DNA from 2 places in the Loktanella sp. M215 genome. Region 2 is predicted to be linked to the other one. Evidence: riboswitches for the same ligand, from Rfam matches in the RefSeq annotation. Region 2 holds a riboswitch; the other holds the start of a gene.
What was found. A riboswitch is a leader RNA that binds a small molecule or an ion and turns the genes downstream of it on or off. The one in region 2 is predicted to bind thiamine pyrophosphate.
Positions count from the first base shown of each region.

Region 1 (15,583 bases), 1.5 Mb from region 2:
CGGTGACGCGGGCAATATCAATTGTGTCGTTCATCCGGTTGATACAGCGCAGAAATGTCGACTTGCCACAGCCCGACGGGCCGATAAAAGCGGTCACGGTCTTGTCGGCAATCTCGACACTCACGTCCTTGATGGCGTGTTTTTCGCCGTAATAGACGTTCACGTTCCGGGCCGAGATCTTGACGTCCTGCTGTGCGTTCATCGCCTTGTCCATTCGATACATGTCTTCCATTGCGGCAACTCCTACCAGCGGCGTTCAAAGCGGCGGCGCAGGATGATGGCCACCGTATTCATGATCAGCAAAAAGACCAACAGCGTGATGATGGCACCCTGCGCGCGTTCGACAAAGGCCGGGTCGGCGCGCTGGGTCCAGTTGTAGATCTGCACCGGCAAGGCGGTCGAAGGATCGCCGAAGAGGCCCGTGGCGCTGGAATAGGCCTCCGGGTAGTCGCGCACGAAGGCGACCATACCGATCAGCAAGAGCGGTGCGGTTTCCCCCAGCGCCTGCGCCAGACCGATGATCGTGCCGGTCAGGATGCCGGGTGCGGCGAGCGGCAGGACGTGGTGGAACACGCTTTGCATCTTGCTGGCACCGACGCCCAAAGCCGCATCGCGGATCGACGGCGGCACGGCCTTGAGTGCAGCCCGGGTCGAGATGATGATCGTCGGCAGCGTCATCAGCGCCAGCACCATGCCGCCCACCAGCGGCGAGGACTGGTTGAACTGCATGAAGTTGATGAAGATCGCGAGGCCCAGGATGCCGTAAACGATGGAGGGTACGGCGGCGAGGTTCGCGATATTCACCTCGATCACGTCGGTCCAGCGGTTCTTGGGGGCGAACTCCTCCAAATAGATGGACGCTGCCACACCGATCGGCAGGGCCAGCACCAGTACTACGATCATCATGTAAAGCGAGCCGAGGATCGCGACACCGAGCCCCGCCGCCTCTGGCCGTTGGTCCGACGCATCGGGGGCGGTCAGGAAGGCCCAGTTGAACTTGACCTGCATGATGCCCGCATCGACCAGTTTGTCAGCCAATTCCAGCTTTTCCGGGCTGGTGTTCTTGTCCAGCGCGGCGCTTGCCATGGTGACACGGCCCTTGAAATAGCCGTCGACACGGCCGTCGGCCAGCAGATCGAACCGGTGCGGACTGCCGATCATATCGGGGTTGGCCAGCACCATGTCGCGCACCGTGGCGGGGGCTTCCTTGGAAATCAGGCTGCCGATGTCCTTTTTGGACAGGTCAGTCTGGATCCCGGCGGCGGCAATCGCATCGACCAGACCCTGCTCCAGCAGCGGTGCATACCCGATGGTCGTGACCTTGCTCATCACCGCCAGATCGCGGGTGCCGGACTTGTCCAGCTTGGCCTCCGGCAGGGGCACGTCGACAGAGATATAGGTCTGGCGGAACGCCCCGATGCCTTGCGTCACCACGGATGTCAGCAAGATCACAAGCGCCACCATGGCAATGCCGATGGCTGCCGCGCCGTAGGCCCTGAACCGCCGCTCTGCGCCGTTGCGCCGCTTGGTGCGGGCGTCTTCGGTGTAAAGGGACTTGGTCATTCGTATTGCTCCCGGTAGCGGCGCACGATGAAGAGGGCGAGGACGTTCAGCCCCAAGGTGATGACGAAGAGCGTCAGCCCGAGCGCGAAGGCGACCAGCGTTTCGGGCGAGGCGAAGTCGGTGTCGCCCGTCAGTTGGCTGACGATCTTGACGGTGACGGTGGTCATCGCTTCGAACGGGTTGAGCGAGATGCGGGCCGCAGCCCCTGCCCCCAGCACGACGATCATCGTCTCGCCGATGGCGCGCGATGCCGCCAACAGGACGGCGCCGACGATCCCCGGCAAGGCGGCTGGCACGACGACCTGACGGATGGTTTCCGACTTGGTCGCACCCAGTCCAAGCGATCCGTCACGCATCGCCTGCGGCACGGCGTTGATGATGTCGTCGGACAATGAACTGACGAAGGGGATCAGCATGATCCCCATGACAAGGCCAGCGGTCATCACGGACGAGGCGCTGTCGCCGAACCCCATCGGCTGCGCGAAGTAATCGCGCAGGAACGGGCCGACAGTGGTCAGCGCGAAAAGGCCGTAAACGATGGTGGGGATACCGGCGAGGATCTCGATCGCCGGTTTGGCGATACCGCGGACCCGCGGGCTGGCGTATTCGCTGAGGTAGATCGCGGCGAAAAGGCCCGTCGGCACGGCAAAGGCCAGTGCGATGAAACTGATGTAAAGCGTGCCCCAGAGCAGCGGCAGGATGCCAAGGTCGGAATTGCCGCGAAAATTGGGCGACCAGTTGGTCGAGAAGAAGAACTTTTGCCAAGGATACTGCTGAAAGAAGCTGACGGTTTCGAACAGCATCGAAAACACGATGCCGATGGTCGTCAGGATAGCGATGGTCGAGGCGCCGATCAGCAGGACCTTGATCCATGTTTCGGACGCGGTGCGGGCGCGAAAGGTGTTCGACACCTTCAGCACCGACAGGATCACCCCGGCCAGCGCCAGCGCCATGATCGCAAGCGGCACCCAGATCGGGGCCAGCCCCCGGTATTCAAGGATGCGTGCTGCCATCAGCCAGACGACGATCGCCAGCAGTGGTGGGACGACCGTGGACAGGATCGCGTTCAACCCGTGCTGTTTTGGCAGGGACGCCAGATGGCGGATATCGCCGCCGGAGACGGACAGGGCGCGCCTGCGCGCAAGCAACGATCCGATGACCGCCAGCACGATGATGACCACAAGGGGAAGCGTCAGGGACATGGGGCAGCTTTCGGTCTGACGTATGGGACAGGACGGGCCGGGCATGCTGTCGCACGCCCGGCCCAAGGATCAGGCAAAGGCCTGATTACATCGTGGTCTCGTCGGCCACTGCGGTCTGCGTCGCGGCCAGCTCGGGGTCGGACACCAGACCGTATTCGGCCAGCGGGCCGTCGGGGCCTGCCATGTCGTCGCTGACGAAGAACTCGGTGTATTCCTTCAGGCCGGGAATGACGCCGATGTGCTGCTTCTTGACGTAGAAGAACAGCGGACGCGACACCGGATAGTCGCCCGATGCGATGGTCTCGGTGGACGGGGCCACGCCGCCCATGGTCGCGACCTTCAGCTTGTCGGTGTTGTTCTCGTAGAAGGACAGACCGAAGACGCCGACGCCGTTCGGGTTTGCGTCGATGCGGGCCAGCGTCTCGGTGTAGTCGCCGTCGATGTCGACAGAGGCGCCGTCGGTGCGGATCGCGGTGCAGGCGGTCATGGTGGCGTCCTCGTCAGCGGTGATCGCCATGATCGCCTCTTTGTTGCCCGAGGATTCGCAGCCGGCCTCGATCACCTTCACTTCGAACACTTCACGGGTGCCGTGCTTGGTGCCGGGGATGAAGGCCATGATGTCTTCGGCGGGCAGCGACGCATCGACGTCGGCCCAGGTCTTGTTCGGGTTGGCGACCATCTTGCCGTCGACGGGCAGTTCGGCGGCCAGCGCCTTGTACCACTGATCTTCGGTGAAGGCGGTAAAGGCCGGGCCGTCGATCTGGCTGGCAAAGACGATGCCGTCATAGCCGATGCGGACTTCCATGATGTCGGTCACGCCGTTCGCGTTGCAGGTCTCGATCTCCGAGTCCTTGATGGCGCGGCTGGCGTTCGCGATGTCGACGGTGTTTTCACCCACGCCTTCGCAGAACCGCTTCAGACCGGCCGAAGAGCCGCCGGATTCGACGACAGGCGTCGGGAAATCGAAATTCTCGCCAAAGGCTTCCGCGACGATGTTCGCGTAGGGCAGGACGGTGGACGAACCCGCGATCTGCACGTTGTCGCGGCCTTGCGCGGCGGCGACGGTGACGGTGGCGGCAGTGATCGCAAGGGCAGAGGTTGCGATTTTCATGAATGACATGTGTTGCTCCTGTCAGGCTTCATGGATCGAACCCCCCGGGTCCGACCGCTGCCGTCCACCTAGGGTCCGGCCACTACGCTTTTGTGACAACCTTGTAAAAGTTTTATGACAGCGCGGAAATTAACTTGGCGGTAGCTATTTTCTGCGCAGCGCCTAGGCTGCGCGCAGCCCCCTTAGCATCCCGGTGATCGCCATGCCGCCCATCGACCCCCGCCGCATGTCCGCCCGGATCGAAGGTGATTTCGTCGTCTTCCTGATCGGTCTGCGCATCAACGCCTGGCACAAGCCGCACAAATGGGTGCCCGCCCTGATGGCCATGCCGCGGATGTTGCAGGAACTGGCGGCCCGCCCGGTGTCAGAGACGGGTTTTCTGGGCCACAACGGCCTGAACCGGCAGTGCATCGTGCAATACTGGCGCAGCTTCGATCACCTCGAATCCTACGCCCGCGCGCCCGACCGCGCGCATTTTCCCGCCTGGACGGCCTTCAATGGGCGTATGAAGGACAGCCGCGGCGACGTCGGCATCTGGCACGAAACCTATCTGGTCCGCGCCGGTGAATATGAAGCAATCTATGCTGGCATGCCGCCCTACGGCCTTGGCCGCGTGGCAGAACGTCTGCCCGCGACCGGCAACCGCAATGCGGCGCGCGCGCGGTTGCGCGGTTAGGCTGTGGGCAGAATCACCGTAAAGGTCGTGCCCTGCCCCAGCGTGCTGTCGATCAGCAGCCGCCCCCGGTGCCGGTTCACGATATGCTTGACGATGGCCAGCCCCAGCCCGGTCCCCCCCAGCGCCCGGCTGCGGTGGGTATCGACGCGGTAGAACCGCTCGGTCAGGCGGGGAATGTGATGCTGCGCTATGCCCGGCCCGCGATCCTGCACATGCAGCGCCACGCCCTCGCCGCGCAGCACCCGGTGCTGCGTCACGGCGTCCAGCGTCACGATCAGCACACCGCCGCTGCTACCGTATTTGACCGCGTTCTCGATCAGGTTGCCGATCACCTGCCGCAATTGGTTGGCGTCCGCCTTGACCAGCGCCCTCTCGCTGTCGTCCGTCAGCGTGACGGTGACGCCAGAGGCCGCGATCACCGGTTCCAGATCCGCCAGCGTCGCGGCGACCAGCGCGCCCAGATCGACGGCGGCGGCGGGGCGCATCCGCTCGTTCTCCTCGACCCGGCTCAGCGACAGCAGGTCGTCGACAAGGTGGGTCATCCGCGCCGTCTCACGCTCCATGATGCCCAGGAACCGCTCGCGCGCCACGGCGTCGTTGCGGGCGGCCCCGCGCAGGGTCTCGATGAAGCCCTGCAGGGCGGTCAGCGGCGTGCGCAGCTCGTGGCTGACGTTGGCCACGAAATCGCGGCGCAACTGGCCGACGGCCTCGGCGGCGGTGCGGTCCTCAAAAGTCAGCACGATTCGCCCGGCGTCCGGCGTCACATGCACCAGCCAGGTCGTGTCGCGCCCGCCGTCACTGCCCAGCCAGCGGGTCTGGCCGGGCTGGCGCGTGCGCAATGCGGTCTCGATCGCCTCCAGCGTGATGGGCTGGCGCAAGGCGTTGATATAATGGCGCCCGACGACGTGGTGGCCCAGCACCGCCGCCAGCGACGGGCTGATCGCCGCGACCGTCTGGTCGGCGGCGATCAGCATGACCGGAAACGGCAGGGCGGCTGTCGGGATCGCGGAGGTGTCAGCCATCTGCGCGCGCCCCGCCCCGGGTCACGTCGCGGTGGCGGCCGCGACCGCAGTGCGCAGTTCGGAAATCAGCAGATCCGCATCCTCGACCCCGACCGAGACGCGGAAGAACCCTTCGGTGATCCCGAGTGCTGCGCGCCCTTCGGGCGTCAGCCCGCGGTGGGACGACGACGGCGGATGCGACAGCGTCGTGCCGATGTCGCCCAACGTGGGCGCAAAGGCGATATCCGGCGCCGCCTGCGTCAGTTTGTTCGCCGCCTCGCGCCCGCCGTGCAGGGCAAAGGACAGCATGTTGCCGCCCTGCCCGTCCAGCAAGGCCACGGCGCGGTTGTGGTCCGGGTGGTCGCTGCGGGTGGGATAGAGGACCTGTTTCACGCCCGGCATCTCGGCCAGCGCATCGGCCAGACGGCGCGCATTGTCCTGTGCCGCGCGGTGGCGCAGGTGGAAGGAATGCAAGCCACGCTCTGCCAGCCAGCAGTCGAAGGGGCTGGGCGTCAGGCCCCATGTCACGTTGGCGTCGTTCATCTGGCGCCGCAGCTCCGGATCCTGCGTCGCGACATAGCCCAGCGTCGCGTCCGAATGGCCCGCCAACAGCTTCGTCACCGAATGCACGACGATATCCGCGCCCTGCAACAACGGCTGGTAAGCCACGGGAGTCGTGAAGGTATTGTCCACCACCAGCAGGATGCCGCGCGCCTTTGCCAGTGCGACGATCCCCTCCATATCCGCCACGCGGATCGTGGGGTTCGACACGACCTCGACCAGGATCATGCGCGTGTTGGGCCGCAGTGCGGCCTCCATCGCCTTCGCATCCGTCGGATCGGCCAGCGAGGTTTCGATCCCCAAACGCGGCAGATCCTGCGCCATCAACCGCAAGGAGCGTCCGTAAAGCTGATCGCCGCCCAGCACATGGTCGCCCGCCTTCAGCAGGCCCAGGAACACGGCCCCGATCGCCGACATGCCGGACCCTGTGACGATCCCGCCGCCCGACGCCGGATCGACGCCTTCCAGCATGTCGATCTTCTCAGCCAGCACCTGCGCGTTGGGGTGGCCTTCGCGGGCATAGGTATAGCCGGACTTGTCCGCGTATTGCGCGTCCAGCGCATCGGGATCGGGGCTGCTGTAGACGACGGACGGCTGCAACGGCGTCACCACGGGGCGCGACACGGACGTCGGCCACTGGGTGCGGCGGACGATGCTTTTCAGAGGGGCTTTCGAGGGCTGCGTCATTTGATTTCTTTCAGATCGCGGGCAAAGCGCGCCGCATTTTCGCTGTAGTGAAGGGCCGAGGCCCGCAGGCGGCCGATGGCTGCGTCATCCAACTGCCGCACGACCTTGCCCGGCGCGCCCATGACAAGACTGCCATTGGGAATGACCTTGCCTTCGGTCACCAGCGCACCGGCCCCGATCAGGCAGTTGGCGCCGATCACGGCACCGTTCAGGACCGTCGCCCCCATGCCGATCAGGCTGTTGGCGCCGATGGTGCAGCCATGCAGCATCGCCTTGTGGCCAATGGTGCAGCCCGCATGAATCGTCAGGGGAAAGCCCATGTCCGTATGCAGCACGCAGTTTTCCTGAATGTTGCTGCCCTGACCCACGCTGATCAGCTCGTTGTCACCGCGCAAGGTGGCCCCGAACCAGACGCTGCTGCCCGGTTCCAGCCGCACGCGGCCCAGCACATGGGCACCGGGGGCGATCCAGACATCGTCGGCAAGATCAGGTGTCAGGTTGCCAAGCGCATAAATGGGCATTCAACGATCCTCGAACTGTTGTTGCAGGGTGCGGACGTGGTCCAGCAGGTCAGGCTGCTGCGCACGGCGCAGGCGTTCCGCGCTGATGATGGTGCGCAACTGCGCCTCTGTCGTGTCCAGATCGTCGTTCACGAGGACGTAGTCATAACCGTCCCAGTGGCTGATCTCGTCCCAGCTTTTCTGCATCCGGCGGTTGATCGTCTCTGGCGCGTCCTGCCCGCGTTCCACCAGCCTGCGGTGCAGTTCCGTGATCGTGGGCGGCAGGATAAAGATCGACAGAACAGCGTCTTGCAGGTCGGAATTCGCGATCTGCTGCGCGCCCTGCCAGTCCACGTCGAACAGCACGTCCGACCCGGCTTCGATCGCATGCTGCACGGGGGCCTTGGGGCTGCCATAGTAGTTGTCGAAGACCCGCGCGTGCTCCAGCATGCCGCGGTCGTCCACCAGCTTGCGGAACGCAGGCTCGGCCACAAAATGATAGTCGACGCCGTCAATCTCTCCCGGTCGCGGGGCACGTGTCGTGGCCGAGACCGAGAACGACAGCGACGGATCCCAGGCCATCAGGCGCCGCGCCAGCGTCGACTTGCCCGCACCGGAGGGTGACGACAGGATGATCAATAAACCGCGTCTTGCCATGGGGTTATTCCACGTTCTGGATCTGCTCGCGCATCTGGTCGACGACCAGTTTCAGCGCAAGGCCCACCTGCGTCAGCTCCGTATCCTGCGACTTGGCACAGAGCGTGTTGACCTCGCGGTTCAACTCCTGTGCGAGGAAGTCGAGGCGGCGACCGGCGGGGGCGTCATCCTCAATGATGTCCCAGGCGGCGGCGACATGAGCCTTCAGGCGGTCCAATTCCTCGGTCACGTCCTGTTTGACAGCCAGCACCGCCAGTTCCTGTACCAGACGGGCATCGTCGGCGGCGGTCACCTCCATGATGCGGGCATAGGCTTCGCGCAGGGTCTGGCGCACGCGCGGCTGGCGCGCCTCGGCCAGCGTGCGGGCCTGATCCACATGGGCACGTATGCGGTCCAGCTGGTCGGCCACGATGCGTTGCAAGGCATCGCCCTCCTGCTTGCGCATGGCGCGGAAGTCCGACAGCAGCGGCCCGATATCCGTGGTCAGCGCCGCGATCAGCGCGTCGTCGTTCCCCGGTGCCGGGGTGCCCACCACACCGCGCGATGACAGCACGTCGGCGGCGGTTGGCTGGCCGAGTGTCACGCCAGCTGCAAAGGCGCGTTCCTGCACCAGATCCAGCGCGCGCAGCACGCGGTCCAGTTGCGCCTCGTCAATATTCAGATCCACCGCGTCAGAGGTCCGCGTCAGCCGCAGGCTGACCGTGACCGTGCCCCGGTGCAGCGCCTTGCCAAGGGCCGTGCGCAGCGTCTGTTCCAGCCGGTCCATGCCGTCTGGCAGACGGGTGCGGATATCCAGACCGCGTCCGTTCACGCCCCGCATCTCCCAGTGCCAGCTGGCGGTGTCGGTCTGGCCGGTGCGGCTGGCAAAGGCGGTCATCGAATGCGTCATGCGGGGTCCCCGTTGGTCGTGGCAGCACCTAAGGGAATTCCGACGCCCGGGGCAAGGGGCCGCCGCACCTGTCATCGTCCCGGGGGCCGATTAACCGCTTAAGACTTTCTTAAGTGATTTCGGCCGATAAAAATTTAATATTCTCTTAACAAACGCATCCCCCCGGCGGGATTGCCGTCCCCGTTGCCAGAGAAGGTTTTTGCCATGTTCGACCGCAGTGATACCCGTTCCGACCATCACACCACCGCGCACCGCCTGCCCCAGGCCGAACAGGCCGTCCTGCGCCTGCTGGAGGCGGACTGGCGGCAGATGTGCAGCGGCACCGAGATTCCGGTTCACGCGCAGCTGGACCCCCACGCCCTGCACGACGCCCTGCCCCATGCGTTCCTGCTGCACCGCACGGCCCCGTCGGCGGTGCGCATCCGCGTCGCGGGCCAGCGCCTGCACGACCTGCTGCGCATCGACCCGCGCGGCATGTCCTTCGGCACGTTCTTCACCGCGGCAGCGCGCGATGTGGCGATGAACATTGTCGAGTCCGCCTTCGACGCCCCCGCCATCGTGGGCCTGCCGCTCACCGCCGCGCGCGGACTGGGCCGCCAGCCGATGAAGGCGGAACTGCTGCTGCTGCCGATGCGTGACGCCGCCGGTCAGACCACGCGCATGATGGGCGCGCTGGTGGCCGCCGGCCCGCTGGGCAACCGCAGCTATCGCTTCGACATCGCCGAGGATGCGACCCTGCGGTTCGACGATCTGGACCTGCCCTTCGCCGACCGCCGCAGCCACCGGGCCCGCCCGGTGCCGGGGCAGCGGCCGATGCTGCGGCTGGTCGTCAACAACGGTTGAGGCGACGTCAGGCCTGATGCGACGCCCCGTCTATTGACTGCGCCCTGATCGACGCGTCGCGCCAAAGTTCGCGTCGCCTCCTTTCCGCCAGCGATGCGCTTGGCATGGGTTGCGGCGAAGTCGCTTTGGCCCGCCAGCCATGACATGCGGTCGCCTTGACACCGGTCGTATTCTGCATGACCCTCTTGTCAGAGCCAGGGGCGCCGCAAGGCTGAGATGCACCCTTTGAACCTGAACCAGATAATGCTGGCGGAGGGAGGTTGTGTCTGACTTTGGGTTTTGGCGCATCTCTCCGTCTTGTCAAAGATTGGAGAGACACTCATGACACCCAACGAGGCCCTGCGGGCGATGCGGGCCCAGACGCCGCTGGTTCACTGCATCACCAATTATGTCGCCATGAATATCGCAGCGAATGTCACGCTGGCGGCAGGTGCGTCCCCCGCGATGATCCACGCCGTCGAAGAGGTTGGCGACTTTGTGCCCGTCGCAGGTGCTTTGACGATCAATATCGGGACGCTGTCCGCACCGTGGCGCGACGGGATGCTGATCGCAGCACAGGCGGCTAAAGCGCATGCCGTGCCTTGGGTCCTCGACCCGGTCGCCCATTTTGCCACACCTTATCGCGCGAATGTGGCGCAGGACCTTCTGGCGCACGCCCCCAGTATCATCCGCGGCAATGCGTCTGAAATCATCGCCTTGGCCGGCGGGGCTGGCGCTGGCAAGGGGGCCGACAGCGGCGACCGCGTGTCCGATGCGCAGGGGAACGCAACCGATCTTGCGGTGCGGCAAAGCTGCGTCGTTGCGGTGACCGGTCCGGTCGATTTTGTCACGGATGGATCGCGGTCCGTCACCGTGCGGGGCGGGTCCGACCTGATGCCGAAAGTCACGGCGCTGGGGTGTTCCCTGACCGCCGTCATGGGAGGATACGCCGCCGTCGCATCACCGTTTGATGCAGCCGTCGCGGCCCTCGTTCATTTCGCCACAGCCGGAGAACGCGCCGCTGCAACAGCCACTGGCCCCGGCAGTTTCGCGGTTGGCTTCCTCGACCAGCTTTACGCGATCCAACCCGCAGATCTGGATGAGAGCCGGCTGACATGGCTTTGATCCGCGACCATCTCAGGCTGTATCTTGTGACGGATCCTTCGTTGTGTGCGCAGCATGGCCTGGTTGCGGTCGTGACGGCGGCCGTGCGCGGTGGTGTCACCTGCGTTCAGCTGCGCGACAAGACGGGATCCACACGAGACCGCATAGCCGCAGCCCGTGCGGTCAAGCAAGCGCTGGCGGGCAGCGGCGTGCCACTGATCATCAACGACGACGTTGATGCCGCCTTGGCCGCCGATGTGGATGGACTTCATCTGGGTCAGGATGACTTCATGGTCACTGCGGCGCGCGCGCGGCTGGGACCCGACAAGATCATCGGTCTGTCGTGCGAAACGGTGGATCAGGTGCGCGCCGCCGATCCGGACGCGGTGGATTATCTCGGCCTCGGGACCGTGTTTCCGACAACGTCGAAGGCCGATCACAAGCCAAGCATCGGCATGGACGGTCTGGCGGCACTGGCGCGCGTCGCCGCCTTGCCCTGCGTGGCCATCGGCGGACTGAAGCACGATCACGCGGCGGGCGTGCTGGCCGCCGGATGCGACGGCATGGCCGTCGTGTCCGCAATCTGCGGTCAACCGGACCCCGAACGGGCCGCCCGGGCCCTGCGCCACGCCCTGACTGTTTCAAACGGAGACGACAGATGATCAGAAATGTCCTGACAATCGCCGGATCGGATCCATCCGGCGGCGCCGGCATTCAGGCCGATCTGAAGACCTTTGCCGCGAACGGAACCTACGGCATGGCCGCGCTGACGGCGCTGACGGCCCAGAACACGCAAGGCGTCAGCGCTGTGGAATGGGTGCCGTCCGCGTTCGTGGCGGCGCAGATCAAGGCCGTCTTCGACGATGTGCGCGTCGATGCGGTCAAGATCGGCATGATCGCGACAGCCGAGATTGCCCGCGTGATCGCAGATGCCTTGGCAGTGCATCGCGACATCCCCATCGTTCTCGACCCGGTGATGGTCGCGAAGGGTGGCGCGTCGTTGCTGGCAGAGGATGCAATCACGGCCCTGCGCGACGCGCTTTTGCCGCTCGCGACCCTTGTCACCCCCAACTTGCCCGAAGCTGCACAGCTTTTGGGACGGGACGAGGCCACAGACCGGGCGGCGATGGCGGATCAGGTCAGGGCACTGGCCGATCTTGGCCCCGCAGCGGTGCTTGTAAAGGGCGGGCATCTGGCGCAGCCGGACAGCCCCGATGTGCTGTTCGCGCAGGGGCAGTTGCATTGGTTCGACGCGCCGCGCAGGCCGGGAAAAAACACGCATGGGACTGGATGCACGCTGTCATCCGCCATTGCGGCCCAACTGGCGCAGGGGGCTGACATCGCCACGGCGGTCGATGTGGCCAAACGCTATGTCACCGGCGCGATCGGTGCCGCAGACGCGCTGTCCGTCGGGCGCGGGCATGGGCCCGTCCATCATTTTCACACCCTCTGGAAGGACTGACGATGTCGCAAGCAATCAACGCGCAGACCGTGCTGGTGACCGGCGCGGGGCGCGGGCTTGGCGCGGCCATCGCGACCGCGTTCGCCAACGCAGGGGCCGGCGTGGTCATCAATTATCGCAACAGCCAGTCGGCGGCGCAGGCCCTGGCCCACCGCCTGGGGGACCGGGCGATTGCGGTGCGCGCGGACGTGACGGACGCCGATGCCGTCGCCGCGATGGTCGCAGAGGCGACCGACCGGCTGGGTCCGATCACGACCGTCGTTCACAACGCGCTGGCTGATTTCAGCTTCAACGGCGATGCGAGAAAGACTCTCGCCAGCCTGCCTGCCGCCGACATGCTGACGCAGCACGCGACAGCGGTGCTGGGCGCGCTGAACGTGATCAAGGCGGTGGTTCCGGCGATGGAGGCCGCGCACTTTGGCCGCATCATCACCATCGGGACCAATCTGCTGCAAAATCCCGTCGTGCCCTACCACGATTACACATCCGCAAAGGCCGCCCTGCTGGCGCTGACGCGCACCGCTGCCGCAGAACTGGGACCGAAGGGCATTACCGTCAACATGGTCTCTGGCGGTCTTTTACGCACCACCGACGCCAGTGCCGCGACACCGGAGGCGGTGTTCGATCTGATCGCCAGCAGCACCCCCCTGGGGTCGGTCACCACACCAGAGGAAGTCGCGGACGCGACACTCTTTTTTGCCAGCCCATGGGCGCGGGCCGTGACCGGGCAGAACCTGATTGTCGACGGTGGGCTGGTCTTCGGTTGAATGGGCTATGGCGGCCACGTGGCTCTGCCATGCATGGTCGGTTTGTCCCGCTCAGCAGTCCTCTGTGATATAAAAAAGGCGCCCCTAACGGGACGCCTTTTTTCATACGCATTGCCGGCTGATCAGCTGGCCTTAGCGTCGGCCATTTTGACGCGGCGTTCGCCCAGTTCCTCGGCCACCAGAAAGGCCAGTTCCAGCGACTGGCTGGCGTTCAGACGCGGGTCACAAGCGGTGTGATAGCGGCTGGACAGGTCCTCGTCCGTCACCGCGCGCACGCCGCCGGTGCATTCGGTGACGTCCTTGCCCGTCATCTCGAAATGCACGCCGCCGGGGATCGTGCCCTCGGCATTGTGGATGTCAAAGAATTCGCGGACCTCGCGCAGCACACTCTCGAAGGGCCGTGTCTTGTAGCCCGAGGAAGATTTGATCGTGTTGCCGTGCATCGGATCGCAGGACCAGACGACCTTTGCGCCTTCCTCTTCCACGGCCTTGATCAGACGCGGCAGGTGATCGCCCACCTGCCCCGCGCCAAAGCGCGCGATCAGCGTCAGGCGCCCCGCCTCGTTGTCGGGGTTCAGCGTGTTCATCAGCGCCTTGAGGTGGCCTGTGGTCATGCTCGGCCCGCACTTCAGCCCGATCGGGTTCATCACGCCCTTGCAGTATTCCACATGCGCGCCGTCCGGCTGCCGCGTGCGGTCGCCGATCCAGATCATGTGGCCCGATCCCGCCAGCCACTTGCCAGAGGTGCTGTCCACGCGGGTCAGCGCCTCTTCGTATTCAAGCAGCAGCGCTTCGTGAGAGGTATAGAACTCCACCGTCTGCAACTCGTGGTTCGTCTCGGTGCTCAGCCCCGCCGCTTCCATGAAGTCGAGCGTATCGCTGATCCGGTTCGCCAGATCGCGGTATTTCTCGGCCTCCGGCTTGTCGGTGAACCCCAGCGTCCAGGCGTGGACCTTGTGCACGTCGGCATAGCCGCCGGTCGAGAACGCGCGCAGCAGGTTCAGCGAGGCTGCGGCCTGCAAATAGGCCTGTTCCATCCGGGCAGGATCGGGAATGCGCGACTCGGGCGTGAAATCGAAGCCGTTGATGATGTCGCCGCGGTAGCTGGGCAGTTCCACGCCACCCACGACCTCGGTCGGGGCAGAGCGCGGCTTGGCCATCTGGCCCGCCATGCGGCCCAGTTTCACCACCGGCACCTTGGCGCCATAGGTCAGCACCATCGCCATCTGCAGCATCACCTTGAAGGTGTCGCGGATGCCGTCGGCGCTGAACTCGGCAAAGCTCTCGGCGCAGTCGCCGCCCTGCAGCAGGAACGCCTGACCGCGGCTGACCTTGGCCAGATGCGATTTCAGGCGGCGCGCCTCACCCGCAAAGACCAGCGGCGGATAGGAGGACAGCTTGCGCTCGACCGCGTCGAGGGCTGCCGCATCGGTATAATCCGGCATCTGCACCCGCGGCTTCGCGCGCCAGTCCGATTTTTTCCAGTTGGTCATCTGACCCTCCCGTGGCCGGTCCGTGTACATAAGAGCGGCGCTTATAGCGCGGGCGCTGCGGCGGGCCAATGGGGAATCGGGGGCGAAAAACGGCGGATTGTGTCGCAAAAGGTCATTATTCAGGCAGGCCCCCCTTGTGGCATCCGGGGATAACGGATTGTGTTCCCGCACAGCCAGCGGGGCCGCCATGCAAGTCGCACCACAGATCATCGAGACCCTTCACATCGGCAAACCGCGCCGGTTTGTCTTCGTGTTGCTGGACCAGTTCACCATGCTGTGCTTTTCCGCCGCGATCGAAAGCCTGCGCATCGCCAACCGCACCGCCGGGCGCAAGCTCTATGACTGGACGATCCTTGGCGAGGGCGGAGAGACCGCCACCTGTTCCAACGGCTGCACTTTCCGGCTGGACGGCGACCTGATCGAACTGGACCGCGACGACACGATCATGCTGTGCGGCGGCATCGACATCGCAGAGGCCACGACGCGGCGGATGCTGAACTGGCTGCGCCGCGAGGCGCGCCGCGGCACCGCCGTCGCTGGGCTGTGCACCGCCGGTTACACCATGGCGCGCGCGGGACTTCTGAACGGGCGTAAGGCCACCATTCATTGGGAAAATCAGGACAGCTTTGCCGAGGAATTCGAGGATGTGAACCTGACGAAATCGGTCTTCGTGATCGACGGCAACCGGATCACGACCGCCGGCGGCACCGCCTCCATCGACCTGATGCTGAAGATCGTCGCCGATGACCACGGCGAGGATCTGGCCAATGCCGTGGCCGACATCCTGATCTATTCCTCGATCCGCACGGATCAGGATACCCAGCGCCTGTCGATCCCCACGCGGATTGGCGTGCGGCACCCCAAACTGAGCCGCGTGATCCAGCTGATGGAAAGCAATATCGAGGATCCGATCAGCCCCGCCACCCTCGCCCATGACGTCGGCATGTCGACCCGGCAGCTGGAACGCCTGTTCCGCCGCTACCTGTCGCGCAGTCCGAAACGCTATTATATGGAGTTGCGCCTGTCCAAGGCGCGCAACCTGCTGATGCAGACCGATATGACGGTCATCAACGTGGCATTGGCCTGCG
Region 1 covers NZ_WMEA01000001.1:3,038,180-3,053,762, forward strand. Annotated here, with positions in the region: gene pstB (phosphate ABC transporter ATP-binding protein PstB) at 1-232, opposite strand, end outside; gene pstA (phosphate ABC transporter permease PstA) at 244-1,563, opposite strand; gene pstC (phosphate ABC transporter permease subunit PstC) at 1,560-2,765, opposite strand; gene GLR48_RS15065 (PstS family phosphate ABC transporter substrate-binding protein) at 2,851-3,885, opposite strand; gene GLR48_RS15070 (DUF4188 domain-containing protein) at 4,079-4,552, shown strand; gene GLR48_RS15075 (sensor histidine kinase) at 4,549-5,574, opposite strand; gene GLR48_RS15080 (trans-sulfuration enzyme family protein) at 5,596-6,801, opposite strand; gene GLR48_RS15085 (gamma carbonic anhydrase family protein) at 6,798-7,322, opposite strand; gene gmk (guanylate kinase) at 7,323-7,958, opposite strand; gene GLR48_RS15095 (YicC/YloC family endoribonuclease) at 7,963-8,847, opposite strand; gene GLR48_RS15100 (PAS domain-containing protein) at 9,052-9,690, shown strand; TPP riboswitch at 9,877-9,965, shown strand; gene thiM (hydroxyethylthiazole kinase) at 10,012-10,794, shown strand; gene thiE (thiamine phosphate synthase) at 10,785-11,435, shown strand; gene thiD (bifunctional hydroxymethylpyrimidine kinase/phosphomethylpyrimidine kinase) at 11,432-12,235, shown strand; gene GLR48_RS15120 (3-oxoacyl-ACP reductase) at 12,238-13,002, shown strand; gene GLR48_RS15125 (class II 3-deoxy-7-phosphoheptulonate synthase) at 13,125-14,495, opposite strand; gene GLR48_RS15130 (GlxA family transcriptional regulator) at 14,683-15,583, shown strand, end outside.
Region 1: linked by a shared signal. The riboswitch ahead of thiM (hydroxyethylthiazole kinase) and the one ahead of thiB (thiamine ABC transporter substrate binding subunit) in region 2 are both predicted to bind thiamine pyrophosphate.

Region 2 (15,583 bases):
CAACACGAAGCCCAGCACGCGCTTGTCGTCCTGATGCTCGACCGTCCACAGCCCGCAGCCGCGCAGGATCCAGCTGGCGGTCAGCTGGATGAAATCGTCCCAGGCGCCTTCGCGGGTCAGCGGGCCGGACACGTAGCGGCCACGGTCGGAGGTCACCAGATCGGCGAAGACGTCGAAGTCTTCCATGTGGGGCCCGCGCAGGAAGGTGCGGTCGGATGCGATGCGCGGCAGCGCCTGCACGATGCGGTCGGCGGCAATGGCGGCCTGTCCGGCGGGGGGCTGTTCCCAGGGGTGGATGGTCATGGAGAGTCTCCGGATGATGCGGGTGTCAGTGGTCGGTGTTGGGCGCGTGGTGCCGCCAGACGGCACTGTCGTCGTAGTTGGCGGGGCGCGGGGCCTTGGGATCGCGGACGGCGCCCAATTTCTCGGCCAGGGCCACGGACCGGGTATTGTCCGGGTGGATGTAGCTGACCGCGGTGGTCCAGCCCAGCACGTTGAAGGCATGGGTCAAGCTCGCGCGGGCAGCCTCGGACGCGATGCCGGTGCCTTCGGTGGCGGCATCGAAGATCATCCAGCCGATTTCGGTTTCCGGCCAGTCGGGCGGCGTCCAGGGGCCGATCAGGCCCAGCGCGGTATCGTCGCCGCGCAGGGTCACGGCCCACATGCCGCAACCGAAGATGTCCCAATGGCCCAGTTCGGCGGCAAAGCTGCGCCAGATGCTGCCGAGGTTGCCCTGCTGGTGAAAGAATGTGGCACGGTCCGACATCATGAAGTCGCGGAACGCCGGCCAGTCGCCCGGGGCAGGGCGACGCAGGATCAGGCGGCCGGTCTGAAGGGTGGGAGCGGCGGGCGTCTTCATGCGGAGACCTCGGTGGTGGGGGCTTGGGCGAGGGAGAGCGTGCGGATGCGGCACAAGGCCTGACCGCGCGGCTGCGTCAGGCGGCACCGCGCTGCCCGGCGGTGAGGGCGGGATGCCTCCGGCGGGAGTATTGGGGAAAAAGCGAGGATGAAGACGGGCATCGCTTATTTCTTCTTGCCGAAGCCGGAGAGGCCGGCGGGCAATTTCATGCCGCCGCCGCCGAGGCCGGGGAGGCCGCCCATGCCCCCGGCGGGCATCTTGCCTTGCAGGGCTTTTGCGGCCTCTTGCATGGCGGCGGGGTCGTTCATGTCGGGCATGCCGCCACCCTTGCCCATCATCTGCTTCATCGCGTTCTTGAGCATCCCGCCCTTGCCCATCTTCTTCATCATGTCGGCCATCTGGCGGTGCTGCTTGACCAGCTTGTTCAACTCGCTGACCTCAAGGCCTGCGCCCTTGGCGATCCGCTTCTTGCGGCTGGCGGCCATCAGGTCGGGGTTGGCGCGTTCCTTCTTGGTCATCGAGTTGATGAGGGCGATCTGGCGGCGCAGGATCGAATCGTCGATGCCGGCGGCGTCCATCTGCTTGGACATCTTGCCCATGCCGGGCAGCATGCCCATCATGCCTTCCATCCCGCCCATCTTGAGCATCTGTTCCAGCTGCATCTTGAGGTCGTTCATGTTGAACCGGCCCTGCTGGAACCGCTTCATCATCTTTTCGGCCTGCTGCGCCTCGATCGTGGCCTGCGCCTTTTCGACGAGGGCGACGATGTCGCCCATGCCAAGGATGCGGCCGGCGATGCGCGACGGCTCGAAGGTCTCGATCGCGTCCATCTTTTCGCCAAGGCCGACGAAGCGGATCGGCTTGCCGGTGATGGCGCGCATGGACAGGGCGGCACCGCCGCGACCGTCGCCGTCCATCCGGGTCAGCACGACGCCGGTGACGCCGATCTTGTCGTCGAATTCCTGCGCGACGTTGACCGCGTCCTGACCGGTCAGGCCGTCCACCACCAGCAGCGTCTCGCGCGGGTTGGCGATGTCGCGGACGGCGGCGGCCTGCGCGATCAGTTCGGCGTCGATGTGCAGACGGCCCGCAGTGTCGAGCATGTAGACGTCGTAGCCGCCCAAGCTGGCCGCGATCTTGGCGCGTTTGGCGATCTGGACGGGGGTTTCGCCCTTGACGATGGGCAGGGTGTCGACGCCGATCTGCACGCCGAGGATCGCCAATTGTTCCATCGCGGCGGGGCGGTTGGTGTCGAGGGAGGCCATCAGCACGCGCTTGCCCTCACGCTCTTTCAGGCGCTTTGCCAGCTTGGCGGTGGTCGTGGTCTTGCCGGAGCCTTGCAGCCCGACCATCAGGATCGGCGCAGGCGGGTTGTCGATCTTCAGCGCGCCGGGATCGGTGTCGCCGGTCAGCACGCGCTCCAGCTCGTCATGGACGATCTTGACGACCTGCTGGCCGGGGGTGATCGACTTGGTGACGGCCTGACCGGTCGCCTTGGCCTGCACGGCGGCGACGAAGTCGCGCGCGACGGGCAGCGAGACGTCAGCCTCCAGCAGGGCGGTGCGCACCTCGCGCAGGGCGGTTTTCACGTCGTCGTCGGACAGCGCACCCTGCTTGGTCAGCTTGTCGAAGACGCCTGACAGGCGGTCTGATAGGTTCTCGAACATCGGCGCGTGCCCCGTATCTCGTTACATCCGGGGCATCTTATAGCACCAGACGATCAATGCAGTAACGCCCCCGTGGGCGCAACGCGCTGACGAGGGGCGATCCCCCGACCAGCGAGGGACCGGAAGGCTGTGCTTCCGGGTGTTGGGTGGCGTTTAGAAGGTGCGGGGGCCCGAGTCAAGCGCGGGGCAGGCGGGCGCCGATCTGGGCGGCGTAGGCATAGGCGACGGCGGCACAGGCGACGGTCAGCAGGATCAGGTGCCAGAATGGCAGCGTCGTGAAGAGCAGCAGCGCGAGCGTCCCCGTCATGACCGTGGCCATCAACAGCAGGGCGGCGAACCCTTGCACGCCGGGCACCCACAGGCCGATGGCGCCCAGCACCTCGACCGTGCCCGTCACATAGCGCGGCCATTGGCCGAAACCGATGGCATCGTAGATCGCGACGTCAGCGGCGCCGGAGGTCAGCTTGCGCAGACCGAAATAGAGGAAGGCCACGGTAAGGGCGGCGCGGAGGAGCGTGATGATGATTTTCATGAAGCGGAGGTAGCGCGCGCCGCGTGCTTTGCCAGAAACGCACCGACGGCGGCGACGCTGGCGTCCGCCTCTGGCGTGCGGCCGACGTTCATGTGCCAGACGTGGGGCAGGCCGGTGCTTTCGGTCAGGGTCACATCGACGTCCTGCGCGCGCAGATGGCGGGCCATCAGGCGGGCGTCGTCATAAAGCACCTCTGTCGTGTCCGTATGGATCAGCACGGGCGGTGCACCATGGAAATCGCCCAGGATCGGCGAGGCGTCCGGTTGCGCGGGATCCGCGCCGTTCAGATAGGCGGCGACGCCGCGGGCACCCCAGCGGGTCGACACCAGCGGGTCGTGACGCCGGTTCGTGGTCAGCGACGGGTTCTGCAACCGCAGGTCCGTCACCGGGCACAGCGCCGCGACGGCGGCGGGCATCGGCAATCCCTTGGCGAGGATCCGCCCCAGCAGGGCCAGTGCGATATTGCCGCCCGCGCTGTCGCCCGCCAGTGCCAGCGGTCCCGACGCGGGATCGGCCGCAAGGGCGCGCCACGCGGCCTCTGCATCGTCGAGGCCCGCGGGGAAGGGGTGTTCCGGCGCGAGGCGGTAGTTGAGAAATACCGCGCGCATGCCCGCCGCCTGCCCCAGGCGGGCCACCAGATGGCGATAGCCGCGCAGGTTGCCCAGCATGAAGGCGCCGCCGTGGATGTAAAGCAGCGTGCCGTGGTTGTGGGGCTGGCCCATGTCGCACAGGGTACAGGTCCGCCGCCCCAGTTGCACAGGTTCCAGCGTCAGTCCCTTGGGCGTGCGGACGCCGATGACCGCGTTGAGCGTGAACAGGCGACGCAGGATGTAGGGGCTGCCGACCAGCGCCAGAAGCGGCTTTTGCACCAGGCGGGCGTTCAGCGTGGCAAGGCGTTGGGGCAATGACGGCATGTCACCTATGTCGGTCCGTGTGTCACGCCGGTCAAGCGTGTTGCGGTGTCGCGCCGATTCGACATTGCAAATCCGAACCGAATTGTCGAAATCTGTGTGGAAATGTTCCCGAACGCACAGGACGCCGAGATGGACAGCTGGGACGAAATCCGTACGGCCTTTCAGGTGGCGCGCGCCGGCACGGTCAGTGGGGCGGCAGAGACCTTGGGCGTTCACCACGCCACGGTGATCCGCCATATCGACGCGCTTGAAGGGCGGTTGGGCGTGAAGCTGTTCCAGCGTCATGCGCGCGGCTACACCGCGACCGAGGCTGGCACCGACCTGCTGCGCGTCGCACAGGCCACGGACGAGCAGTTCACGCAATTGGCAGGCCGGATCAAGGGCTTGGGCGAGGGCGTGCGCGGCAGTCTGGTCGTGACCTCCCTGGCGTCTTTGGGGCCGATCCTGATGCCCGTGCTGGTCGGGTTCCAGCGGGAGTATCCCGAAATCCGCCTGCAGTTCCTGACCGGCGACCGGGTCCTGCGGCTGGAATACGGCGAGGCGCATGTGGCGATCCGGGCGGGCAAGCAACCGTCGGAGCCTGACAATGTCGTGCAGTCGCTAGTTACCCAGCGCATGGCACTGGTCGCGTCCGACGACTACATCGCGCATTACGGCATGCCCGCGGATGAGGATGACCTGAAGAACCACGTCTTCGTCAGCCATGTCGAAGAACCGCACCGCGCGCCCTTCTTCCGCTGGCTGCACGAAAAGGTCGGGCCAGAGCGGATGGTGCTGCGCGCGACCGACATGCGGGTGATGACCGATGCCATTCTGAAAGGCGCCGGCATCGGCTTCATGTCGGAACTGGAGCTGCCGCTGCACCCGGAGGTGAAGCGCGTGATGCCATCGCGCGACGAATGGGCGGCGCAGCTGTGGCTGGTGACGCACGTCGATCTGCACCGCAGCGTGAAGGTCCAGACCTTCCTCAGCTATCTCAAGGCGCATACGACCGACTGGTCCGACTGAACGCGCCACGGGGCGGGGTCTTGCTGAAACTGGCGCAGTCTTTTGCCGATGTGCCGGACGGGCGTGCAACCGCAAGGGCGTTCTGCGGGTTCGGTCTGCACAGTATCACGAAAGGATACGACATGCAGAGCGAACACAATCTGATCGATTCCAGCCGTGTGAACGGCACCGAAGTCTATGGCGCGGACCGCCAGCAGATCGGTCATATCGACCATCTGATGATCGACAAGCAGTCCGGCAACGTCGCCTATGCGGTGATGAACTTTGGCGGGTTTCTGGGCATGGGCGAAGAGCATCAGCCGCTGCCGTGGAAATCCCTGCGCTATGATACCGGGCTGGGTGGATACGTCACCGACCTGACCAAGGACCAGCTGACCGGCGCGCCGGAACGGTCCGACACCTGGGACCGCGACCGCGACTACGAGGCACGGCTGCACGACTATTACGGTCTGGCGCCCTACTGGATCTGACGGTCGACCTTATCCGCGGGGAAGGCGAACGGTCACCTTATCAAAGGGTTAATGACGTGGCCGGATCAGCCGATCCGGCCACGCACCCCGCCGGTCTGGCCGCGGTCGAGCAGGATGTGATCGAGGATCACGCAGGCCATCATCGCCTCGCCCACGGGCACGGCGCGGATGCCGACGCAAGGGTCGTGGCGGCCCTTGGTAACCACTTCCGTCGGTTTGCCGTCCATCGTGATCGACTTGCGCGGTGACAGGATCGACGATGTCGGCTTGACCGCGAACCTCACGACCACGTCCTGCCCGGTGCTGATCCCGCCCAGGATACCGCCCGCGTGGTTGGACGAATACATCGGCAGCCCGTCGTTCCCCAAGAAGATCTCGTCCGCGTTCTCGCGCCCGGTCAGGGCCGCGACGGCCATGCCGTCTCCGACCTCGACGCCCTTGACGGCATTGATGCTCATCATCGCGGCGGCAAGGTCCGTGTCGAGCTTGGCATAGACCGGCGCGCCGATGCCCGCAGGCACGCGCCGCGCCACGACCTCGATCACCGCGCCGACGCTGTTGTGATCATCCTTGCGCAACCAGTCGAGGTAGGCCTCGAATTCCTTGGCCGCGACAGGATCGGGGCACCAGAAGTCGTTTTGTCCGATCTGGTCCCAGTCGAACCGGCTGCGGTCGATCGTCTTTTCGCCCATCTGCACCATGTAGCCCGTGATCTGCAGGTCGGGCACGAGGCTGGCAATGACCTCGCGCGCCACGCCACCCGCCGCGACCCGCGCCGCCGTTTCGCGGGCCGACGACCGGCCGCCGCCGCGTGGATCGCGCAGCCCGTATTTCTGGTGATAGGTGATGTCGGCGTGACCGGGGCGGAAGGTGTTCAGGATATCGCCGTAATCCTTGGACCGCTGATCGGTGTTGCGGATCATCAGCTGGATCGGCGTGCCGGTCGTGCGGCCTTCGTAGACGCCGGACAGGATTTCCACCGCATCGGGTTCGTTGCGCTGGGTCATGTTCCGGTTCTGGCCGGGGCGGCGCTTGTCCAGCCACTGCTGGATCATCGCAGGCTCCAACGGCACGCCCGGCGGGCAGCCGTCGATGGTGGCACCCAAGGCCGGGCCGTGGCTTTCGCCCCATGTGGTGAAGCGGAACAAGTGACCGAAGGAATTGACCGACATGGGGGGCGCCTCGCTGTTGTTGCAGCGGGCTTAAACCATAGCCGCGCCGGGTTCAATTCGGGCGATTCGCCCTTAAATTGCGCGGGCAAGCCTTTGAAACAAGGCACATTACAATTTTGTAACATGTTTTCGTCGCCAAACGCGGCGTTCTGTGCCAGCCTGAAAGGAGTGAACAAAGTTCAAAACATGGGGAGACGTCCAATGGCGGACGCAACAACCACACCTTCGGGCGGCGACGGAAAGATGTCGCTGACCATGAAGATCATGCTGGCGATGGGCCTCGGAATCCTTGTCGGCGTCGTCTTCAACACGGTCAACATGCCTTTCATCAACGACTACGTCGTTGCCGGATTCTTTGGCATGATCGGCAAGATGTTCGTCAACGCGCTCAAGATGCTGGTCGTGCCGCTGGTGTTCTTCTCTTTGATCGGCGGTGTCGCCGGGATCGGCGATGTCCGCGTGCTGGGCCGGGTGGGGACGAAGTCCTTCGGCCTTTACATCTTTACCACCGCGCTCGCGATCACCGTGGCACTGGTGCTAGCCACGCTGATCGGACCCGGCAAGGGGTTCGACATGACCGGCATCGACGCCAGCGGGATTTCGGCCGCAGAGGCGCCGAGCGTCTGGAACGTCTTCGCCGCGATCGTCCCCACGAACCCGATTGCAGCCTTCGCGAGTGGCGAAATGCTGCAGGTCATTTTCTATACGGTGATCCTTGGCATAGCGGTCCTGATGCTGGGCGACCGGTCCAAGCCGTTCGTCGAGGCCTGCGATTACATGAACGAAGTCATGATGAAGATCGTCGATCTGGTCATGCGGGCGGCCCCCTACGGCGTCTTCGCCCTGATCGCCAAGACGTTTGCCGAACAGGGTCTGGGCCTGTTCTTGCCCGTGATTGCCTATGTGCTGACGCTGGTGGGTGCCTTGTTCATTCACCTGTTCCTGACGCTGCCCGGCATGCTGAAGCTGCTGACGGGCCTTAGCCCGATCACCTTCATGAAGAAGATGCGCCCGGCGCAGATCTTTGCTTTCTCGACGGCGTCGTCGAACGCCACGATCCCCGTCACGTATCAGTGCACGACGGAACGTGTGGGGGTGGATGAAAGCGTTGCGTCCTTCTGTATCCCCTTCGGTGCGACGATCAACATGGACGGCACCGCGATCATGCAGGGCGTGGCGACGGTGTTCCTCGCCAATGTCTATGGCATCGACCTTGGCCTGATGGGCTACCTCACGGTCATCGGCATGGCGGTCCTCGCCTCCATCGGCACCGCCGGTGTGCCGGGGGTGGGCCTTGTCATGCTGACGATGGTGCTGACGCAGGTCGGCCTGCCGATCGAGGGGATCGCGATCATCCTGGGCGTCGACCGCCTGATGGACATGATCCGCACGGCGGTGAACATCACCGGCGACGCGATCGTGACGACCATCGTCGCCAAGGGCGAAGGCAAGATCGACCTTGCGATCTTCGACAACCCCGATGCCGGCACCACCGGCGAGGGCGAGGCGCATCTGCCGGACCACGCCATCGCCTGAACGGGCCGACATTTAGGAACGGGGGCCGCAGGAGACTGCGGCCCTTTTCATTTGTAAATGGCATCGTTAACGTCGCCGCACCTCGGGGGGCCAATCTGGCTGAGATGCGCAAGCGGACCCGTTGAACCTGAACCGGTTAGGACCGGCGGAGGGAAGGTCCGGCAATCACGCTGTCCCCCATTCCGCCCGTCGTTTTGGAGGATGACATGAAGACCCAAACCTTGAGTCTCGGCCTTGCAAGCGTCGGTGCGATCCTGTGTGCCAGCACAGCGCTCGCCCAGACGCCCGTGCTGAACGTGCTGACCTACGACAGCTTTACCAGCGAATGGGGCCCGGGCCCCGCAATCGAGAAGGCCTTCGAGGCGGAATGCGCCTGCGATCTGGTGTTCACAAGTGCCGGCGACGGTGCCGCCCTGCTGGCGCGGCTGCAACTGGAAGGGCCGCGCACGGACGCTGACGTGGTGCTGGGTCTGGATACGAACCTGACCGCCGCCGCCCGCGACACGGGGCTTTTCGCGCCGCATGGTGTCACCGCCGATCTGACCATGCCGGTGACGTGGGACGACGACACCTTCCTGCCGTTCGACTGGGGCTACCTCGCCTTTGTCGCGAACAAGGACACAGCACCCGTCACGTCGTTCCGCGCGCTGGCCGACAGCGACCTGAAGATCGTGATCGAGGATCCCCGGTCGTCCACCCCCGGTCTGGGGCTGCTGATGTGGGTGCATGCGGTCTATGGCGACGAGGCGCCGCAAATCTGGGCCGACCTTGCGGACAACATCGTCACCGTGACGCCCGGCTGGACCGAAGCTTACAACCTCTTTCTGGCCGGAGAGGCGGACGCGGTGCTGTCCTACACCACCTCGCCCGCCTATCACCTGATCGCAGAGGACGACGACACCAAGACGTCGTGGGCGTTTGACGAGGGCAACTATTTGCAGGTCGAGGTCGCGGCCAAGGTGGCGAATACCGACCAGCCGGCGCTGGCGGATCAGTTCATGGCCTTCATCGCGCAGCCCGGTTTTCAAGACGTGATTCCGGAAACGAACTGGATGTATCCCGCAACCAAGGTCAGCTTGCCCACCGGTTTCGACACGTTGACGGTCCCGTCAAAGGGCCTGCTGCTGTCGTCGCAGGACGCGGCAAACGTGCGCGACGCACTGGTCGAGACGTGGCGCACAGCCCTGTCGCAGTGATGCGCAGCCTGCCGGCGTGGCTGTCTGCAGCACTTGTGCTGGCGCTGACGCTGGGCACGCTTCTGGCCGTCGCCCTGCGGGCCGAGGTGGGCCGCGGGCTGTCGTCCGGCGACTGGGCCGCGATCCGGTTTACCGTCGGACAGGCCATCGTGTCGGCCTTGGTCAGCGTGGCACTGGCGGTGCCGGTGGCGCGCGCGCTGGCGCGGCGGCGGTTCCGCTGGCGCGGCGCGCTGGTCATGCTGCTGGGCGCACCTTTCATCCTGCCGGTGATCGTGGCTGTGCTGGGCCTGCTGGCCGTCTTCGGGCGTGGCGGGCTGTTAAACGCCGGTCTGGCGGGCCTTGGCGTCGCACCCGTGTCGATCTACGGCGCGGGCGGCGTGGTGCTGGCGCATGTCTTCTTCAATCTGCCACTCGCCGTGCGCCTGATCCTGCAAGGCTGGCTGTCGATCCCGGCAGAGCGGTTCCAGCTGGCCGCCCAGTTGAACGCCCCGATCTGGCGACTGCTGGAACGGCCCATGCTGGCCCGCGTCGTGCCGGGGGCGGTGCTGGTGATCTTCCTGATCTGCCTGACCAGCTTTGCCGTGGCCCTGACGCTGGGCGGCGGGCCAAAGGCCACGACTGTCGAGCTTGCGATCTGGCAGGCGGTGCGCTTTGATTTCGACCTTGGCCGTGCGGCCTTGCTGTCCTGCATCCAGTTCGGATTGTGCGCCGTAGCGGCGGTGATCGCGTGGCGCGTGACGCCGGTGGACGGCTTCGGCAGCGGTCTGGACCGCGTCGTCGCCCGCTGGGACCAGAGCGCTTGGGACTGGGCCTGGTTACTCGCAGTGACGCTGTTTCTGGCGACACCGCTGGCGATGGTTGTCTGGCGCGGCGTGCCGGGGCTGGCTGATCTGGGACCGGGCGTCTGGGCAGCAGCGGGCCGGTCCGTTGCCGTGGCGGCGGGATCGACGGTGCTCTGCCTGCTGCTGGGCCTGTCGCTTGCGCTGCGCGGGGGGATCGTGATGTCGATCGTGGGTGTGCTGCCGCTGGCGGCCAGCGCGCTGGTCATGGGGACGGGGCTGTTCCTGATGCTTTTCCCGCTTGCGAACCCCGCGACCTTGGCCCTGCCGGTGACACTCTGCGTCAACGCGGTCATGGCGCTGCCCTTCGTGCTGCGCGTGCTGGGGCCTGCCGTGACGGACATCCGCGCAAGCTACGGGCGCTTGGCTGAAACACTGGGCCTGCGCGGCCTGTCCCTGCTGCGGATCGTAATCCTGCCGCGCCTGCGCCGCCCGCTGGGGTTCGCGGCGGGTTTGACGGCGGCCCTGTCGCTCGGGGACCTTGGCGTCATCGCGCTTTTTGCCACCGACGCGCAAGAGACGCTGCCGCTAGCGATGTATCGCTTGATGGGCGCCTACCGCATGGATGCGGCGGCGGGGGCGGCCTTGCTGCTGTTGGCATTGGCGCTGGGCGTCTTCTGGATCTGCGATCGTGGAGGGCGCATGGATGTTGACGCTTGACGGCGTGACGCTTGCGCAAGGGGACTTTCGCCTGACCGCCGATCTGCAGATTGCGCCGGGCCTGACTGCCGTGATCGGCCCGTCCGGCGGTGGCAAGTCGACGCTGCTGGCCGCGGTTGCAGGATTCCTTGCACCGCGCGCCGGGCGCATCCTGTGGGATGGCACGGACATCACCGCACGCATCCCGGGCGACCGGCCCGTCACGATGCTGTTTCAGGACAACAACCTGTTCCCCCACCTGACCATTGCGCAGAACGTCGGCCTGGCGCTGGCCCCGCGCCTGCGGCTGATCGCGCCGCAACAGGGACAGGTCAATGCTGCATTGGCGTCCGTGGGTCTGGCGGGGATGGGTGACCGCAAACCGCGCGCCCTGTCTGGCGGACAGCAGGGCCGGGCGGCGCTGGCGCGCGCCCTGCTGGCGGACCGGCCCGTCGTGTTGCTGGACGAGGCCTTTGCCGCCCTCGGCCCGTCGTTGCGGCACGAGATGCTGACGCTGGTGCGCGACAGGCTGGTGGGGCGGGGGCGGACGGTCATTGTCGTGACCCATGATCCGCAGGACGCGCGTGACTTTGCAAATCAGGTCGTGCTGGTGGCTGACGGGATGGCGAACCCCGCGCGGGACACCGCCGCCCTGTTTGCCGACCCGCCCGCCGCCTTGCGCGCTTATCTTGGCACCTGAAACGCGAAAGGCCCGCCAGTGATGGCGGGCCTTCCTTGCGCTGTCAGCAGCTTAGTGCTTCAGCTTGTTCTTGTGTGGTGCCCAGATGCGCTTGTTCGTCAGGTACAGCAACACGGACAGCACGCTAAGGAAGATCACGCCAGTCAGGCCAGCCTGCTTGCGCGCGACCAGCTTCGGCTCTGCTGTCCACATCAGGAAGGCGGCGACGTCCTGCACTTCGTCTTCGAGGCTGTTGGCGCTCTCGTCGTCGAAGGTCACATCCTCGCCATACAGAGGCTGCGGCATCGCGATCCAGCTGCCGGGCACGGTGTGGTGGCCATGCTCGTCCTTGCAGGCATCAGGGAAACCGCCGTTGGCGAAGGCCACGTTGTAGTAACCCTCCATCGGGGTTTCCATCGTGGCGGCACATTCCGGCTCGTCCCGGTAGCCTTCCAGCAGCGAGGCGATATATTCCGGGCCGCCCATGCCGTTCACGAACTGGCTGATGCCGGTGCCGTAGGGGCCGTGGAAACCCGCGCGCGCCTTGGCCATCAGCGACAGGTCGGGCGCGTTGGCCAACGACGATGCCGGGTAGTAGTCCGCCGGTGTGGCGGCGCGGTAGTCGCCCGCGCCGTCGGCCAGCGTCTTGTCGAAGACTTCGAAGTTTGCCGCGTAGGCGCGCATCTGGTCTTCGGGGATCGCGGGGCCGGTTTCGTCCGACAGGGTGCGGAACGACACGCGGGTCATGCCGTGGCATGAGGAGCAGACCTCGGTATAGATCTTCAGTCCGCGCTGCAGCTGCATGGTGTCGTAGCTGCCGAAAGGACCCTCGAACGGGAAGTCGAAATCGTGGATCTCGACTTCCGTCTCGGCGGTGGCGGCCCCGGCGCTGAGCGCCAATACCGTCAGGGCCGTCATGGTGAGTGTGCGAAACATGGTCACGTGGTCCTTTCTCACTCTGCCGGGGTCACGATGGTCGTGGTGCCACCGGTCGGAGCGTAGTGCGATTTGAAGTCGTCTTCGATGGTGGCAGGCTGCGCCAGCGGCTTTTCCATGACACCCAGCAGCGGCAGGATGATCAGGAAGTAAGCGAACCAGTAGGTGGCGGCGATCAGCGAAATCCAGTCGTAGGGGAATTCCGCAGGCTGCGCGCCGGCCCACATCAGCACGACGAAGTCGACGGCCAGCAGCGCGAACCACCACTTGAACGTCGGGCGGAAGCGGCCCGAACGGACAGACGAGGTGTCGAGCCAGGGCGCCAGCGCCATGACCGCGATCGCACCGAACATCGCCAGCACGCCAAAGAACTTGGCGTCGATGATGCCGAAGCTGACCCAGTTCACCAGCTGCACCACCCAGACGTCACCGGTAAAGGCGCGCAGGATCGCGTAGAACGGCAGGAAGTACCATTCCGGCACGATGTGCGACGGTGTTGCCAGCGGGTTCGCGGGGACATAGTTGTCCGGGTGTCCCAGATAGTTCGGCATGAAACCGACGACCGCCATGAACACGGCCAGGATCACCGCGAGGGCGAACAGGTCCTTGATCACGAAGTAGGGCCAGAAGGGCAGGGTGTCCTTCTCGGCGTCTTCCTTGGACGTGCGGCGCACTTCGACACCGGTGGGGTTGTTGTTGCCGGTCGTGTGGAATGCCCAGATGTGCACCATCGTCAGGCCCAGCAGGATGAAGGGCATCAGGTAGTGCAGCGAGAAGAAGCGGTTCAGTGCGGGCTGGCCGACGGCGCCGGCGCCCAGCAGCCAAGTCTGGATCGAGGTCCCGATGAAGGGGATCGCGCCGAACAGGCCGGTGATGACGGCCGTGCCGTGGAACGACATCTGGCCCCAGGGCAGCACGTAGCCCATGAAGGCGGTGCCCATCATCAGCAGATACATCAGCATGCCGATGATCCACGTCACCTCGCGGGGGGCCTTGTACGATCCGTAATACAGGCTGCGGAAGATGTGCAGATAAACGGCGACAAAGAACAGCGACGCGCCGTTGGAATGGAAGTAGCGGATCATGTGGCCGCCGTTCACGTCGCGCATGATGTGCTCGACGCTCGCAAAGGCCATGTCGACGTGGGGGGTGTAGTGCATCACCAGCACGATGCCGGTGGCGATCTGCAGGACCAGCGTGAAGGTCAGGACAATGCCCCAGATCCACATCCAGTTCAGGTTCTTCGGTGTCGGGATGAACAGCGCGTCATGCAGCAGGCCGACGATCGGCAGCCGCTTGTAAAGCCACTTTTCACCGCCGGACTTCGGTTCATAGTGGTCGTGGGGAATACCAGCCATGGGTGTCTTTCCTCTTAACCGAGTTGAATGGTGGTGGCGTCGACGAAGGACGCGACCGGCACGGGCAGGTTGCGCGGTGCAGGCCCTTTGCGGATGCGGCCGGCGGTGTCGTAATGCGATCCGTGGCACGGGCAGAACCAGCCGCCGAAATCGCCCTGCTCGCCCAGCGGCACGCAGCCAAGGTGCGTGCAGACGCCCATCATGACCAGCCAGGCTTCGCCGCCTTCCTCGTCCGACCCGGTCGAGGTGGCCAGCGCGCGGTTCGCGTCGGTGGCCTCTGACCCGTCGGGCAGGTTGGCGTTTTCGGCATTGGTGTCGACCAGATCGGTCAGGGCCACGGCCTGCGCGGCCGCGACTTCGTCAGCGGTACGGTAACGGATGAACACCGGCTTGCCCTGCCACAGCACGGTCAGCTGGGTGCCTTCGGCGACACCGCTGATGTCGACGCGGATCGACGCCAGCGCCTGCACGTCGGCGGAAGGGTTCATCTGGTTGACCAGCGGCCAGACAGCGGCACCGCCCACGACGACGGCGGCACCGGCGGTCGCATAATATAGGAAATCGCGGCGTGTGCCCTGATGTTCGTCTGCATGTGACAAAAGGATGTCTCCCGGTTGAGGGGGGCCGCCTGTGCGGTGGCCCTGCGAATAGAAAGAGGGATGGCACGCGATGCCGTCCGATCCGGCGTTGTGTAGCCCGCACGTCCCGGTCAGTCCAGCGGACATTCCGGCGCAGGGGGGGGATATGAGGCCCGAATGACGCAGTTTTCGAACGTCCGGGGGGTCATTCCAGCGCGCCGCGATCACGCGAATCTGTTGGATCGGCGGGAACCGGCCCTTGAGACCCCGTGTCACGCGGTCTAAATGCACGTGATGATCACACCCTGAAAGGACATGCCGTGTTGCGTGCCTCACTCGTTGCCTTGTCCCTCGCGTCCGTCGTGCCTGCCGCCGCCAGCGCCGAGGTCGAACTGAGCTTTTACGGCGGCGCCCAAAGCGCGCCGCATTCCGACCTTTTCATCAGCGGCGACCCGGCCTATCCGGCCAAGACCCGTGTGCAATGGGAAGGCCGGTCCTTCAGCCCGCCGCCGTACTACGGTCTGCGGGCGACCTACTGGGCGTCCGACAGCTTTGGCTACGGCCTCGATTTCACGCATACCAAGGTCTATTCCACCGCCGATTCGCGCGGCACGGATTTCACCACGCTGGAATTCACCGACGGTCTGAACACGCTGACGGCAAACGCCTACCGCCGGTTCCAGCCGATGTATGGTATCCGGCCCTACGTCGGTGCCGGTATCGGTCTGGCGATTCCGCATGTCGAGGTGTCGAACGGCAGCACAAGCACTCTGGGGTATCAGGTGACCGGTCCCGCAGCGACGCTGCTGGCCGGTGCCAGCTATCCGATCAGCGAGCGGTTCTCGCTCTTCGGTGAATACAAGTTCACCTATTCCCAGAACACCGCCGACCTTGACGGTGGCGGCACGCTGGAAACGAACATCATCACCAATGCTTTGAACGTGGGCGTCAGCTTCAGCTTCTGACGCCCCCGCGGGGCTGCGATCAGGCCGGGACGACGGTGGCCTGCATCGCGTCCCGCGCCATGAACGTCTTGTGCCACGCGGCCAGATCCGCATGGCCGTCGCGCCAGCCGCGCGCGTCGTGGCGCAGGTCGATATAGGCCAGCGCGCAGGCCACGCCGATCTGCCCCATGTCCAGCGGCCCCGTCAGATGCGACATCCAGCGCGAGTCGATGGCGGCAATGGCCCGGTGGGCCTT
Region 2 covers NZ_WMEA01000001.1:1,562,652-1,578,234, forward strand. Annotated here, with positions in the region: gene GLR48_RS07650 (GNAT family N-acetyltransferase) at 1-303, opposite strand, end outside; gene GLR48_RS07655 (GNAT family N-acetyltransferase) at 329-859, opposite strand; gene ffh (signal recognition particle protein) at 1,024-2,526, opposite strand; gene GLR48_RS07665 (DoxX family protein) at 2,702-3,058, opposite strand; gene GLR48_RS07670 (alpha/beta hydrolase) at 3,055-3,972, opposite strand; gene GLR48_RS07675 (LysR family transcriptional regulator) at 4,102-4,980, shown strand; gene GLR48_RS07680 (PRC-barrel domain-containing protein) at 5,103-5,450, shown strand; gene aroC (chorismate synthase) at 5,516-6,622, opposite strand; gene GLR48_RS07690 (dicarboxylate/amino acid:cation symporter) at 6,824-8,158, shown strand; TPP riboswitch at 8,232-8,329, shown strand; gene thiB (thiamine ABC transporter substrate binding subunit) at 8,365-9,354, shown strand; gene GLR48_RS07700 (thiamine/thiamine pyrophosphate ABC transporter permease ThiP) at 9,354-10,853, shown strand; gene GLR48_RS07705 (thiamine ABC transporter ATP-binding protein) at 10,840-11,532, shown strand; gene GLR48_RS07710 (cytochrome c1) at 11,584-12,447, opposite strand; gene GLR48_RS07715 (cytochrome b) at 12,465-13,805, opposite strand; gene petA (ubiquinol-cytochrome c reductase iron-sulfur subunit) at 13,820-14,404, opposite strand; gene GLR48_RS07725 (outer membrane protein) at 14,704-15,348, shown strand; gene GLR48_RS07730 (glutathione S-transferase family protein) at 15,368-15,583, opposite strand, start outside.